One region of the Neotabrizicola shimadae genome, then DNA from elsewhere that is predicted to be linked to it. Evidence: riboswitches for the same ligand, from Rfam matches in the RefSeq annotation. Region 1 holds a riboswitch; each other region holds the start of a gene.

Region 1 (3,726 bases):
TGTTCGGCGCCCTGCCCCGCGAACCATCGCTCACCCTGCCTGAACGCCACCTGGGCCTGGTGCAGGCCGAAGAGCAAAGCGACCTCGCCGGGTTCCTGGCCAGCGCCGGGGCCTTCGTCGCGCGCCACCTTGACCTGGACGCTCTGGTGGCGGCTGCGGGCGCCGCGCCTCCCGTAGGGCATCCAGTCCAGGTTGAAGGACAGACCGCGCCCCCCGGCCAGCGCATCGCCCTGGCACGGGATGCGGCGTTTTCCTTCGTCTATCCGCATCTTCTGGCCGCCTGGCGCGCGGCGGGGGCCGAGGTTCTGCCCTTCTCGCCGCTGGCAGACGAGGCGCCCGATGCTTCGGCCGATGTCTGCTGGCTGCCGGGGGGCTATCCCGAACTTCACGCAGGCCGGCTGGCCGCAGCGGGCCGGTTCCACGCCGGCCTCACCGCCTTTGCCCAGACGCGGCCCGTGCATGGCGAATGCGGGGGCTACATGGCGCTCGGTCAAGGGCTGGTGGACAAGGACGGCACGCGGCACCGCATGGCCGGGCTTCTGGGGCTGGAAACCAGCTTCCAGAAGCGCAAGATGCACCTGGGCTACCGCCTGGCCGAGCTTCTGGCGCCCATCCCCGGCGCTGAACAGGGCGCGCGCCTGCGCGGGCATGAGTTCCACTATGCCACCATCCTGTCCCAGCCCGACGACCCGCTGGCCCGCGTGACCGATGCCACGGGCACAGAGATTGCCGAAACCGGCGCGCGGCGCGGCCGCGTTACCGGCAGCTTCTTCCACCTGATCGCGAGGGCCGCATGAGCGGGTTCGTCTCCTTCGTCTCTTCCGGCCCGGGCGACCCCGAGCTTCTGACGCTGCGCGCGGTCAAGCGCATCGAGGCGGCGGATGCCGTGCTGTACGACGACCTCTCCGCCGGGCCGATCCTGGCACTGGCCCGGCCCGAGGCCGACCTCGTGGGCGTGGGCAAGCGCGCCGGACGCCCCTCACCCAAGCAGGACCATGTAAGCCGGCTTCTGGTGGATTACGCCCGCACCGGAGCCAAGGTGGTGCGGCTGAAATCCGGCGATGCGGGGCTCTTCGGGCGGCTGGAAGAAGAGATCGACGCACTGAAAGCGGAAGGCATCGGCTTCGAGATCGTGCCCGGCGTGGCCTCTCCCCTTGCTGCGGCGGCGGCAGCGGGCATCCCGCTGACCCGCCGGCTTGCCGCGCGGCGCGTGCAGTTCATCACCGGCGCCGATGTCACCGGCGGCCTGCCGGGCGATCTGAACTGGGCGGCGCTGGCCGATCCGCAGGCCACCACCGTGGTCTTCATGGGCAAGCGCACCCTGCCGGCCCTGGTGGAAAGGCTGGCCGCGCATGGCTTGCCGGCCGAGACCCCCGCGATCCTCGCGGAATCGGTTGGCCATCCAGAGGAAAGCCTGACCCGCGGCACGCTCGCCTCGCTGGTAGCCCTCTTGGCCGAGAGGGCCGAGGCGGGCAAGGCACCGGGGCTCATCCTTTACGGGCCGCTGGCCGGCTAGGTCGCCTGCGACCCTGCGGATGCCGCAATCCGCCTTGACCGGCGTGACCCACGGGTCCACACAGGACGCGCATGGTGCCCCGACGATGCAAAGCATCAGGGGCTGAAACGGGAACGGGGAAGGGGCGGACCAAAGCGGCGCCCCCTGCCCCGGCCGCCCCCGCGACTGTAAGCGGCGAGCGGGCATCTGGAAGGCCACTGGTCCCCGAAGGACCGGGAAGGCGGATGCCCTCAACGACCCGCGAGCCAGGAGACCGGCCAGGCAGGAAACAACAACCGCCGTCGGGTGTGACGGTCAGGAGGGACGAACATGCATATCGAACCCGGCGTCGTACATGGCGCCAAACTGGCGCTCGGCGCCGTCACCGCTCTGGCCGCAGGGGGCTACACGCTGAAACTGGCGGTCGACACCGCCCGGCAATCCGGCATCGGCTCGCTTGCCCTGCGCAGCGTCATTGCCACCGGACTGGTCTTCAGCTTCTTCGAGCTTCTGCCGCACTATCCGGTCGGCGTGTCCGAGGTTCACCTCATCCTCGGCTCGACCCTGTTCCTGATCCTGGGCGCCGCGCCTGCGGCCATCGGCCTGGCCCTCGGCCTCCTGATCCAGGGCCTGTTCTTCGCGCCCTTCGACCTGCCGCAATACGGCATGAACGTCACCACGCTTCTGGTGCCGCTGTTCGGCATCGCCGCGCTGGCCAAGCGCACCATCCCTGCCGGCACGGCCTATGTCGACCTGGGCTACACCGACGTGCTGAAGCTGTCCTTCGCCTACCAGGGCGGGGTCATTGCCTGGGTGGCGTTCTGGGTGCTCTGGGGCGAGGGCTTCGCAACCTCGACCTTTGCCGGCATCGCCTCGTTCGGCGCCGCCTATATCCTGGTTGTGGCGATCGAGCCGCTGGTGGATGTGGCGGTTCTGGCCGTGGCCAAGCGCCTGCACGCCCTGAAGGGCTCGGCCCTCGTCACGCCGCGGCTCTATTCGGCGGCCTGATCCGTCTTGGCGAACAGGAATGGCTTGGGGGGCTTCGGCCCCCCATTTGCATGGAAAGACAGATGACCACGCTTTCGCTCATCGGCATCGGCACCGGCAACCCCGACCACCTGACGCTTCAGGCCATCCGCGAAATCAACGCGGCCGACTTGGTGCTGATCCCCCGCAAGGGTGAGGGCAAGGCCGATCTGGCCGAACTGCGCCGCGCCATCCTGCGCGAGGTGCTGACCAATCCGGCGACGCTGGTGGCCGAGTTCGACCTGCCGGTGCGCGACGAGGCGGTGGCAGACTACCGCGAAAGGGTGGACGGCTGGCACGATGCCATCGCCGGCGTATGGGAAGCCGCGATGGGGTCGCCCCGCCCGGCCCGCGTGGCGCTTCTGGTCTGGGGCGACCCGTCGCTCTATGACAGCACCCTTCGCATTGCTGCGCGGCTGTCGCCCGCGCCGGATCTGCGGGTGATCCCCGGCATCACCTCGTTGCAGGCACTGACCGCCGCCCATGCCATTCCCCTGAACACCATCGGCGGGCCAGTGACCATCACCACCGGCCGGCAATTGCGCGACCATGGCTGGCCCGAAGGCGCCGAGACGCTGGCGGTGATGCTGGACGCCGGCGGCGCCTTCATGGCGATCCCGTCAGAGGGCGTGACGATCTGGTGGGGCGCCTATGTCGGCATGGCCGAGGAAATCGTCCTCGCCGGGCCATTGGCCGAGGTATCGGAGCGCATCCTTGCCACCCGCGCCGAGGCGCGGGCACGGCATGGCTGGATCATGGACATCTATCTGCTCCGGCGGATGTAGCGGCGGGGGCCAGCCCCCCGCCGATTCATGCCAGGCGGAACGGGATCAAACCCCGCGCAGCGGCTCCGGCAGAAGTGCCTCGGGCATGTTCTGCCAGGCCACGGGCCGCAGCCAGCGACGGATCGACAGCGTTCCCACCGAAGTGGCGCCGAAATTCGTCGAGGCCGGATAAGGCCCGCCATGCACCTGCGAGTCCACCACTTCCACGCCGGTCGGGAAGCCGTTGGCCAGCACCCGCCCCGCCTTGCGCGAAAGCACAGGCACCAGCGGCGCCGCCACCACGTAGTCTTCCGGGTCCACATGCAGGGTGCAGGTCAACTGGCCCTCCAGCGCATTGGCCATCTGCATCATCTGGCCTAGGTCCTTTACCCGGACGATCAGGCCAAGCGGCCCGAAGACCTCTTCGCCAAGCGCATGGTT
Region 2 (3,726 bases), on a different replicon from region 1:
CAAGACAGCCCGGGTGATCCGCAGCGGCGGGGTGGTCGAGGTGCCTGTTTCCGAGGTGCGCCCGGGAGATGTCGTCGAGGTCCGTCCCGGTGAGCGGGTGCCAGTCGATGGCGAGGTAATGACTGGCGCAAGCTGGATCGACGAGAGCATGATTTCGGGCGAGCCGCTGCCGGTGGAGAAGACCGCTGGGAATGGGGTAACCGGCGGGACTGTAAACCAGACAGGTGCCTTCACGTTCCGCGCCACCGCGGTGGGCGAGGCGACGATGCTCGCTCAAATCATTCGCATGGTCGAGGCGGCACAGGGCGGCAAGCTGCCGATCCAGGCACTCGTCGACAAGGTCACGATGTGGTTCGTCCCGGTAGTGATGGCGCTTGCAGCACTGACCTTTGCCGTTTGGCTGATCTTCGGCCCCGACCCCGCGTTGACCTTCGGTCTTGTCAATGCCGTAGCCGTGCTGATCATCGCTTGCCCCTGCGCCATGGGCCTCGCCACGCCGACCTCGATCATGGTGGGCACCGGGCGCGGGGCCGAAATGGGGGTGCTGTTCCGCAAGGGCGAGGCGCTCCAGTCTCTTCAGGGAGTGAAGGTCGTGGCACTCGACAAGACCGGCACGCTAACCGAGGGCAGGCCGAGCCTCACCGACCTCGATCTTGCACCAGGTTTCGATCGCGCCGCCGTTCTGTCACTCTTGGCAGCCGTCGAAGCGAAGTCCGAGCACCCGATCGCCCGCGCCATCGTAAAGGCCGCAGAAGACGAAGGTTTGTCCCTGCCCGCCGTCACAGCCTTCGACTCCGTTACCGGCTTCGGCGTCACTGCACAGGCGGGCGGGCAGCGGATCGAGATCGGCGCTGATCGCTACATGGCCCGACTGGGGATTGACGTATCGCCCTTTGGGAATACTGCCGCTCGATTGGGAGACGAAGGCAAGTCGCCGCTCTATGCCGCCATCGACGGCAAACTCGCTGCCATCCTTGCTGTCGCGGACCCGATCAAGGAGACCACGCCAACGGCAATCCGCGCCCTGCACACTATGGGGCTGAAAGTTGCGATGATCACTGGCGACAACGCCCGCACCGCAGGCGCCATCGCCCGCCAACTCGGCATCGACGAGATCGTGGCCGAAGTGCTGCCGGACGGCAAGGTCGCCGCAGTCAAGCGACTGAAGGCGTTGGGACAGCTCGCCTATGTCGGCGACGGCATCAATGATGCCCCGGCCCTGGCCGAGGCTGACGTTGGCCTTGCTGTCGGAACGGGGACCGACGTAGCAATCGAGGCGGCGGACGTCGTGCTCATGACCGGTCGCCTGACGGCGGTATCGGACGCCATCGCGCTGTCCAAGGCCGTGATGCGCAACATCCGGCAGAACCTCTTCTGGGCCTTTGCCTATAACGCTGCCTTGATCCCTGTTGCCGCGGGCGTGCTGTGGCCGAGCTTCGGCGTTCTTCTGTCACCGATCTTCGCTGCCGCCGCGATGGCCTTGTCGTCGGTCTTTGTTCTTGGAAACGCCCTCCGGCTGCGGCGGTTCCAGGCCGCAGTTGTGCATTGAAGGAGGCATGATCATGAACATTGGTGAAGCGGCAAAGGCCTCGGGCGTGTCGGCCAAAATGATCCGCTACTACGAATCTATTCGCCTTATTCCCACCGCAGGGCGGACCGGATCAGGCTACCGCGTCTACTCTCCGACTGAAGTGCAGATGCTGCGGTTCATTCGTCGGTCCCGCGACCTTGGCTTTTCGGTCGAGAAGATCGAAGAGCTTCTGGCACTCTGGCGCGACCGGACCCGTCAAAGCGCGGATGTGAAACGCCTTGCGACGGACCAGATCGACGGCCTCGAACGGAAGGTGCGCGAGATGCAGGCCATGATCGACACACTGCGCCACCTAGCCGACGCATGCTGCGGCGATCACCGGCCCGACTGCCCAATCCTGGCTGACCTCGGGCACGGGGTGGAGCATGGATCTGATTGCACGACACAGCAGAGCGGCAAAGCAGTACCGGTGCAGCATTTTCACTCCCGGTAGTCAGTTGACTTCGCGGGGGTTCGGCGCAAAGCTCTCACTGTTTGGTGTTCAAGGGGCGCAGAGTCCTGGAACTCAATCGGGAATGAGGAAGGGCGGACCCAATTGCGGCGCCCAAGGCCTCAGCCGCCCCCGCGACTGTATGCGGTAGCGGTCCTTCATCGTGCCACTGGGCCAATGCCCGGGAAGGCGAAGGACTGTGTTAATCCGCGAGCCAGGAGACCGGCCAAGCGATGGCGCAACCCTAATCCCGTCGGGTGTGACGGGCGGAGAACCTTCATGTCCACCAGAATCCTGTCCGCCACAGCGGAGCAATCGAAGAGCCAGTTCGGACCAATCCTGACCAGCGCGCTTATTGGCGCAGTGCTGATCTTTGCCGCTGGTTTTGCTTCGCCTGACGCATTGCACGCTGCAACGCATGACACACGTCATGCGACCGGTTTTCCCTGCCACTGACGTTTCTGGATAATCGACATGACAAAGACCTTGCTGTCCGGCGGGGTAATCGCGGGTGCCATCGCGGGCCTCGTGGCTGCCGTTTTTCAGTTCTTTCTCATCCAACCCCTGATCGTCGAGGCTGAACGGTATGAGACGGGCGAACTCGTTCTGATCGGGATCGAGAGCAACAAGCCCGACCCTGCACCTAACCCGCTAGAAACGCCCGGCCATGATGCGCAGGGCGCGGAAAATACGGACAACTTGCTTGTGCGCAATGGCTTGACGGTCCTGACCCTGATCCTCACCTGGGCGGGCTTTGGCCTGCTGGCCGGAGCCGGCCTGACCGCGTTCCGGGCTCTGCCCGGCGGCGGGAGGATCCCGGCCACAGCCCTCGGCCTTATCGGCTTTGCCGTCCTGTCCCTTGCGCCTGCAATCGACCTTCCGCCCGAACTGCCCGGAATGGAGGCAGCGGAACTGGCGGACCGGCAACTCTGGTGGGTTGCGACTGTCGCGATGACGGCTGCCGGCATTTTCTTTGCTGCGGGGTTGCGGTCCTGGCCCGGGCGGCTCGCGGGCCTTGCCCTGATCCTGGCACCCCACCTTTTCGGAGCGCCCTTGCCACCCGTTTCTGCCCCGGCAGTGCCGCCCGACCTTGCGGCGCTCTATGCGGCGCGCGTGCTAAGCGTGAACCTGATCGGTTGGCTGGTGCTGGCCATCGCACTCTTGTGGCTTTTGCCAGAAGCAGGCGCGAAGGCCGATGCTGACGGTTTGACGGAGCCGGGGTGAGAGAAGGCAACCTAGGCTGCGCGTGCACACCACATGCGAAATCTTCCCTGCCCGGTCACTTCTCGGATCAAACCTCGCGCCTGCATCCAGGCCATGTTCCGCTGAACGGCCGCGCGACTGGCGCCGGTGATTGCCTCGGCCATTGGGGCGGAGACAAGGGGCCATTCGGTCAGAACTGCGCGCAAGGCTGGGGGCGTTTTGCCCGAGAGCGTGACCATCTCGGTTTCGGACCGCGCTGACCAAGCCTCGATGTCGTCAAGGTGCCGCATCGCGGTCCGGCTTGCTGTCTCCATCCCGTCGAGCCATCGCACCAGTCGGTCAGCAGCAGTGCCACCGGCGCGCAGCCCGCCTGCCCCGCCCATGGCGAGAGGGGCAAATATCGCTCCCCTGCCCTCTCCGGTCGCAATCCGCGCGGCCGTGACAGCCGCTTCCATCCGGTCTCCGTGCTGCCCGAGACCCGCCAAACTCCAAATGTGAAAGC
Region 3 (3,726 bases), 1.1 Mb from region 1:
ACGCTGGGCGCGCCGGCCGGGAAGGGCTGGGTCAGCTGGCCGATGGACCCGTCCGACAGGCCGAGGACGATCTTGTCGGGCGCCGTGCCTGCCGCCTTCATCGCCTTGGCCGCCTCGACGGCGCGGCCTTCCGGCGTGTCCGGTCCGTATTGATAGCGTTCGGCCCCGGCAAAGCCGGTCGGCCCGCCGATCATGCCCGGCGCCAGCTCCTGCGCCCAGGCCTGCCCGATCCAGCGCGGCGCGATCAAGGCGCCGGCACCGACAATTCCCCATCGCGCGCCGGTTCCTAGGAACCCGCGCCGCGTCAAGCGACGTCCGATCATGAGATCCTCCCTCAAGCCCTCTCCCGGAGCCCGTGGCGGGTTTGTGCGGCGACTCGGCGGCAAGTGTCAATCAATTTGTTATATGCTAAACATCATTTTGATGCTCTATTCTTGAAGGAAAGATGCCGCAGTTGCGAGATTCTCGAGGCCCTCATGCACGTTTCGTCGATGATTGCCGCAATGACATCAAGAAGCTGCATGATTTGCGACTGCAGAAAGGATCAGGCGATCCATAGCGCGAGGCCAACCGGCCACCAGATGACGCGAATCGCCAGCGCAATGATGTCTTTTAAATCAGTGTGTCCCGGCGCGGCCCCCGTCACCCTGTTGACCCGCCCTCGCCCTGGCCCTAGCTGCTGGTCGGGAACATCCGGAAGACCGTCATGCTGCGCGCCACACTGACCGACATCGCCCGCGAGGCCGGGGTTTCCCCTGCCACTGTCGACCGCGTCCTGAACGACCGGCCCGGCGTCAAGGAACACACGCGACAGCACGTCCTGTCCGTTGCACAGCGGCTTGGCTATGTCGCCGTCAGCGCGCCCTCGACGCCAGCGGTCCGGCTGGCCTTCCTGCTGCCCCAGGGCACCAATTCCTTCATCCGGATGCTTCAGGCACAGATCGAGACCCAGGCCGCGGCGCTGGACGGCGTGGAAACCCTGGTCGAGACCATCGAAGGTTTCGATCCCGCGGCCCTTTCAGAAAGGCTGGCGCGGATGAAGGGCGCCGTCGACGGCCTCGGCGTCATCGCGCTGGACCATCCCGTCGTGCGCGAGGCGCTGCGCGGGCTGGCGGCCTCGGGCGTCAGGATCGTCACCCTCTGCTCCGATATCCAGAACGTGCCCCGCGCGGCCTATATCGGCACCGACAACCGGCAGGCGGGCCGCCTCGCTGGCTATCTGATGGGCCGCTTCCTCGGCACGGGCAGCCAGGGCAAGGTGGCGCTCTTCGCAGGCTCCCTGTCCTACCGCGGGCATCAGGAGCGCGAGATGGGCTTCCGCCAGATCCTGCACGAGGAATTCCCCGGCCTGCAGATCGTGGAACTGCGCGAGATGCTGGACGACCGCGAGAATTCCTGGCGCGAGGCGATGGCGCTGTTCGACCGCCACCCCGACCTTGCCGCGATCTACAATGTCGGCGGCGGCTCTTACGGCATCGGCCGGGCGATGAAGGATCGCGGGCTTGCGCAGCGCGTCGTGCTCATCGGCCACGAGGCGACCGAGGGCAACAAGGCGCTGCTGCTGGACGGCACGATGGACGCGGTGATCGACCAGAACGCCCGTGTCGAGGCGCGCGAGGCGCTGGCCACGCTGATCGCCGGTGTGCGCGGGTTGCCCTACACCCCGGTCCAGCCGCGCCAGCACGTCATCTTCCGCGAGAACCTGCCCGACGAGTGACCCAAGCCACGGCCGCAAGGGCGATTGCGCCCGTGCGGGCTCGGCGGTATCTGGGGTTGGTCTGGTGCCCGGCCTGCGAGGGTCGGGATAATCGGGAATGCGGTGAAACTCCGCAACGTGCCCAACGCTGTAAGGTGGACGGGGCCGCAGATGCCACTGACCTCGGTCGGGAAGGCGCGGCGCCGGAGGAAACCGAGTCAGAAGACCGGCCAGACGAAACCGGGGCGCAGGCTGGCCGACCTGTACCCCGTTTCGACGACAGGGGAACCGATTGTCCAGTCCTGCCCAACCCGCCTCTGCCGCGCTGGTCGCGGCCCCCCCCTTTCCAGAGGCCGACCGCGCCGCGGTCTACCGTGCCATCCACAGCCGCCGCGACGTGCGCAGCCAGTTCACCCCGCGTCCGGTGGACGATGCCACCCTGCTGCGGCTTCTGGATGCCGCCCACCATGCGCCCTCGGTTGGCTTCATGCAGCCGTGGAACTTCATCGTCATCCGCGACAACGGCGTGAAGGGCCGGGTTCAGGCCGCCTTCGCCGAGGCCAATGCCGAGGCCGCCACGCTCTTTCCGGCCGAACGCCGGCCGCTCTATTCGGCGCTGAAGCTGGAAGGCATCACCGCCGCGCCGGTCAACCTCTGCGTCACCTGCGACCGCAGCCGGGGCGGCCCGGTCATCCTGGGCCGCACCCATGCCCCCGAGATGGACCTCTATTCCACCGTCTGCGCGGTACAGAACCTCTGGCTCGCGGCACGGGCCGAAGGTATCGGTGTCGGCTGGGTCAGCATCTTCCGCGAGGGGGCGCTCAAACGGATCCTCAATCTGCCCGATCAGGTCGTGCCTGTCGCCTATCTGTGCCTTGGCCATGTCGACGAGCTTCATGCCGAGCCCGAACTGCAGGCGCGCGGCTGGCGCAGCCGCCTGCCGCTGGAAGACCTGGTGTTCCATGACGGCTGGGGCCAGCGTGACGGCTGATCCCCTGCCCCCCGGCGCCCGCGTCGCCCTGCCCTGCCATTTCGGCGAATGGCTCCAGGGCCGCATCGGCCCTGCCGGGCCGGTCGGCCTTGTCACGCTGTTGCCCGCGGTCACCGGCCTGGCGGGCCAGCGCCGGGCCGGTGCGCTGGCGGCCTGCCGGTTCGGCCAGGGCGCGGGGCTCATCCCCCTGCCCCGCCTGCGCCGCTTCCTGAACGATCTGGGCCTGCCGCCCAAGGGGCGCTACCTGCTGAAACCGCGCTTCGTGCCAGGGTCGGGCACCGGCATGTCCACCGCCTCGCTTCTGGCCGTGGCACGCCTTGCAGGATACGCCGGCCCGCGCGGCTGCCTTGTGCGCGCCTGCCTTCGCGCCGAAGGCGCCAGCGACCCGCTGATGCTGGACCACCCCGACCGCCATCTCTGGGCCTCGCGGCAGGGCGAGGTGCTGATGGGCCTGCCGCCGCCGCCGAGGGCCGAGCTTCTTGTCGGCTTCTGGGGTCCGCCCGAAAGGACGCGGGCCGAAGACTGCGACTACGCCGACATCTCCGACCTGGTTTCGGACTGGTCCAATGCGCCCGGCCTTGCCGGCTGCGCCGCGCTCGCCAGCGAAAGCGCGCGTCGCTGCCAGGCCCGGCGCGGACCCGCCTCCGACCCGACCGCCGACCTCGCCCGCGCCCTGGGTGCCCTGGGCTTTGCACGGTCCCATTCCGGTCCGGCCAGGGCGCTGATCTTCGCGCCTGGCAGCGTGCCGCCTGAAGGTCCGCAAATCCTTCGCGCCGCCGGCTACACCGGCGTCGAGCGTCTTGCGACGGCCACCTGACCCGGCCTCCGGGCCGGGACGCCCTGCCTGGTCAGCGACATTCCTGCAGTTGAACCTCGTAGCGCGCAGACCGCGCGCCCACCCGGTTCGCCACGTCCACAAGCCAGGGCTTGTTGTTGTAGCTGCCATTGGCAAAGCCCGTGCGGCCCTCGTGATAGGCCAGGTATTGCGACCGCGCATCCGTCTTCGAGATGCCCAGCCGTTCGGCCGAACCATCCATGT
Region 4 (3,726 bases), 810 kb from region 1:
CCATTTCGAGGCAATTTCGGCTTGCGCGTCGGGGTGCTTGGGCAGCCGCTCGGCCGGAACGCTGGCCCACCAGCGCCCCAGGGGCGTGACCGAGGACATCGCACCCGCCAGGCTGAACTCGGCCACCCAGTCGGGCCTGGTGGCGATCCAGAAATGCCCCTTTGCGCGGATCACACCCGGCAGCGGGCCGTTCAGGACGGCATGGATCTTCGCCGGGTGGAAGGGCTCGCGGGCGTAGTAGACGAAAGAGGAAATGCCATACTCCTCGGTTTCCGGCGTGTGATTGGCAAAACCGTACAGCTCCTTGGCCCACATCGGGTGGGTATGCGCCTCGTCAAAGTCGAAGAGCCCGGTGTCGAAGATGTCGTCCGGATTCACGCGGGAATGGCTGGTCTCGATCACGCGCGCGTCGGGGTTCAGGGCGCGAACGATCTTGCGGGCGGCATCGACCTGCGCAGGCGTGGCGTCCGCGACCTTGTTCAGCACGATGACATCGGCGAATTCCATCTGCTCGGTCAGCAGGTTCACGAGGCTGCGGTTGTCCTGATCACCAAGGCTTTCGCCCCGGTCGGCCAGGAAATCGTGGCTGGAGAAGTCTTTGAGCAGGTTCACCGCATCCACGACCGTCACCATCGTATCAAGTCGCGCAACATCGGAGAGACTGACACCCCTTTCGTCACGGAAGTCGAAGGTCGCCGCTACCGGTAAAGGCTCGGCGATCCCTGTGCTTTCAATCAGGAGGTAGTCAAAGCGACCTTCGGAGGCCAGCCGCCGCACCTCGGTCAGAAGGTCGTCGCGCAGAGTGCAGCAAATGCAGCCGTTGGTCATTTCGACCAGTTTTTCTTCAGACCGGCTCAGCTCTGCCCCTTCGCGCACCAGGTCGGCGTCGATGTTCACCTCGGACATGTCGTTGACGATCACGGCGACCCGGCGTCCGTCGCGGTTGTTCAACACGTGGTTCAATAGGGTTGTCTTCCCGGCCCCGAGAAAGCCGGACAGGACGGTGACGGGAAGGCGGGGATCTTGCTGGCTGGAGGGCATGGTTCGTTCTGTTATGTTATACTATAACCTTTGATCTAGCGCGAATCAAAAGAGGGTGCAATGTCGTTCGGCGGTTTTGTCCGGTCGGAACAGGACTTGATCCGGCCTGTCGACGACTGCATGTTCGCGACTGATGGTTCCCGGCCAAACCACGCGCGGCCGGGTGAAAAGGGAATACGGTGTGGTGTAGGCATCAGCCGCCAAATCCGTGACTGCCCCCGCAACTGTAAGCGGCGAGCGACCCCCGATGCCACTGGCCATACGTGTTTGGACACGAAGGCTGGGAAGGTGGGGCAAGCCCAGACCCGTGAGTCAGGAGACCTGCCATCGACGTCAGCAACCACCGGGCGGGGTGCCCCGGAAGGAGACTTCGATGGACGATCAACCGCGGCGGCCGGTGAGCGCACCTGCCTATTCCGTGGCGCAATCCGCGCCGCATCAGATTCTGGTCTGCAAGGCCTGCAAGCACAAGAGCAGCAGTTGCGCGCCGGGCTTTGCCCTTCTGAAGAAGCTGCGAGCGGCCATCGCGGCGGCGGGCCTTGGTGACGAATTCGAGGTGTCGGGCACCGCCTGTCTTGCAGGCTGCGTGCCCGAACACGGCGGGCCCTGTGTCGTCGGCTGGCGGGCCAATGCCAAGGCGACCTGGCTCTTCGGCGACATCGACCCGGCCCAGCCGATTGACGATCTGGTCGAGTTCTCGCGCCTTTACGCAGCGTTGGAGGACGGCTGGATGTCTGGACGTGATTGCCCCCGCGGCTTTGCGACAACACGCTGGCGCGGATTCCCGCGGCGATGATCGTCACTCGCGAAGGGGCGATCCAGTGAACGCGGTTGAGCTTTCCGGCGTCGCCTGGGGCCCGAAAGGGCGGCCCGACATCCTTGCCGACATCAGCTTTGCCGTGCCACAGGGTCAGATCATGGCGATCTGCGGGGCGAACGGGGCCGGGAAATCCTCGCTTCTGCGGCTGATCTATCGCCACCAGGCGCCGCGCCGGGGCACCGTGCGGCTGATGGGCAAGGATATCTGGCTGATGGGCGCACCCGAGGCTGCGCGCCAGCTTGCCGCCGTGCTGCAGGAACAACCCACCGATTTCGCGCTGACCGCCCGGCAGATCGTGGCGCTTGGCCGCCTTCCGCATCGGCGAGGTTGGGGCGCGGGTCTGTCCACGCCCGGAGGCGAGGACGCCGCGATCATCGAGGCCGCCCTTTTGCGGATGGGCCTGGCCGGCATGGCCGGCCGCGCTTTCGGCACGCTGTCGGGCGGGGAACGCCAACGGGTCATGGTTGCCCGTGCGCTGGCCCAACAGCCGCGCGTGATCGTGCTGGACGAGCCGACGAACCATCTGGATATCCGCCACCAGCTGGAGCTTCTGGCGCTGCTGAAGGGTCTTGGCCTGACCGTCATTGCCACTTTGCATGACCTGACCCTGGCCGCCGAATTTGCCGAGCGCATGCTGATCCTGCGTGAAGGCCGCATCCTGGCCGACGGCCCACCCGAAATGGCCCTGACCGAGGCGACGCTCGCCCAGGCCTTCAACGTGCGTGCGCGCATCGACCGCACCGGCGATGCCCCGCGCTTTTCCTTCCACCTCTGATCCAAAGGACCCCAAGATGATCCGTCTTTCGCTTGCCGCCTTCCTTCTGTCTGCCTCCTCGGCGCTTGCCTACCCTGTCACCGTGAAAAGCTGCGCCCGCGAGGTGACTTTCGACGCTGCCCCCACCCGCGCCATCTCGAACGACGTGAACCTGACCGAGATGATGCTGGTCCTGGGCCTACGCGACCAGATGGTTGGCTATACCGGCATCTCCGGCTGGAAGACGCTGGACGAGGAAATGCGCGCGGGCGTGGCCGAACTGCCGGAACTGTCGGCCAAGTATCCGACCAAGGAAGTGCTGGCCGGCGCCGAGCCGGACTTCTTCTTCGCCGGCTGGAACTACGGCATGAAGGTCGGTGGCGAGGTCACGCCCGAGACGCTGGAACCCTTGGGCATCAAGACCTACGAGCTGACCGAAAGCTGCATCCACATCGGCCCGAAGGCCAGGTCCAGCATGGATGACATGTACAACGACATCCTGAACCTGGGGACCATCTTCGGGGTCGAGGCCAAGGCGCAGGATCTGGTCGCAGGCTGGAAGGCGCGGCTTGAGGAAGTGACGTCGGGCGTGGACCGTAGCGCTCCCTTGCGCGTCTTCGTCTATGACAGCGGCGAAGAGGCGCCCTTCACCGCCGGCGCCTATGCCATGCCGACCGCGCTGATCGAAGCGGCGGGCGGGGTCAACATCATGTCCGACCTGGAAAAAAGCTGGGCCGAGATCGGCTGGGAACCGGTGGTGGAGCGCAACCCCGAGGTCGTGGTCATCGTGAACTACGGCGATGTCACGGCCGAGCAGAAGATTGCCTTCATGAAAGAGAACCCGGCCTTCGCCAATATCGACGCGGTGAAGAACGACCGCTTCGTCGTTCTGGAATATGTCGAGGCGACGCCAGGCCCCCGCAACATCAAGGCGGTGGAAAAGCTGGTCGCGGGCTTCTGGGGGCAATAGGCCATGGTTGACGCCGCCGCCCCCGCATCGCTAACCCGCAAGATCGGTACCGGCACCGGCATCGCCCTTGCGGCGGCCGCGGTGCTGCTCATATCGGCCGTCGTTGCGGTGTCAGTGGGGGCGGTGGCCATTCCCTTGAGC

Evidence for each region. A riboswitch is a leader RNA that binds a small molecule or an ion and turns the genes downstream of it on or off. The one in region 1 is predicted to bind cobalamin.
Region 2: another riboswitch for cobalamin. It lies ahead of JO391_RS21030 (CbtB domain-containing protein); the one in region 1 lies ahead of JO391_RS08225 (energy-coupling factor ABC transporter permease).
Region 3: another riboswitch for cobalamin. It lies ahead of bluB (5,6-dimethylbenzimidazole synthase); the one in region 1 lies ahead of JO391_RS08225 (energy-coupling factor ABC transporter permease).
Region 4: another riboswitch for cobalamin. It lies ahead of JO391_RS21525 (DUF1636 family protein); the one in region 1 lies ahead of JO391_RS08225 (energy-coupling factor ABC transporter permease).

Annotation. Positions count from the first base shown of each region.
Region 1 covers NZ_CP069370.1:1,705,473-1,709,198, forward strand. Annotated here, with positions in the region: gene JO391_RS08215 (cobyrinic acid a,c-diamide synthase CobB) at 1-797, shown strand, start outside; gene cobA (uroporphyrinogen-III C-methyltransferase) at 794-1,516, shown strand; cobalamin riboswitch at 1,572-1,792, shown strand; gene JO391_RS08225 (energy-coupling factor ABC transporter permease) at 1,826-2,503, shown strand; gene cobF (precorrin-6A synthase (deacetylating)) at 2,566-3,306, shown strand; gene JO391_RS08235 (aldehyde dehydrogenase (NADP(+))) at 3,352-3,726, opposite strand, start outside.
Region 2 covers NZ_CP069372.1:38,984-42,709, reverse strand. Annotated here, with positions in the region: gene JO391_RS21040 (heavy metal translocating P-type ATPase) at 1-1,549, shown strand, start outside; gene cueR (Cu(I)-responsive transcriptional regulator) at 1,563-2,024, shown strand; cobalamin riboswitch at 2,050-2,266, shown strand; gene JO391_RS21030 (CbtB domain-containing protein) at 2,301-2,477, shown strand; gene JO391_RS21025 (CbtA family protein) at 2,496-3,245, shown strand; gene JO391_RS21020 (hypothetical protein) at 3,257-3,726, opposite strand, start outside.
Region 3 covers NZ_CP069370.1:2,791,920-2,795,645, forward strand. Annotated here, with positions in the region: gene JO391_RS13640 (extracellular solute-binding protein) at 1-323, opposite strand, end outside; gene JO391_RS13645 (LacI family DNA-binding transcriptional regulator) at 707-1,717, shown strand; cobalamin riboswitch at 1,763-1,945, shown strand; gene bluB (5,6-dimethylbenzimidazole synthase) at 1,989-2,687, shown strand; gene JO391_RS13655 (propanediol utilization protein) at 2,677-3,504, shown strand; gene JO391_RS13660 (transglycosylase SLT domain-containing protein) at 3,536-3,726, opposite strand, start outside.
Region 4 covers NZ_CP069370.1:2,518,908-2,522,633, reverse strand. Annotated here, with positions in the region: gene JO391_RS12225 (GTP-binding protein) at 1-1,041, opposite strand, end outside; cobalamin riboswitch at 1,159-1,384, shown strand; gene JO391_RS21525 (DUF1636 family protein) at 1,415-1,837, shown strand; gene JO391_RS12220 (ABC transporter ATP-binding protein) at 1,863-2,636, shown strand; gene JO391_RS12215 (ABC transporter substrate-binding protein) at 2,653-3,585, shown strand; gene JO391_RS12210 (FecCD family ABC transporter permease) at 3,589-3,726, shown strand, end outside.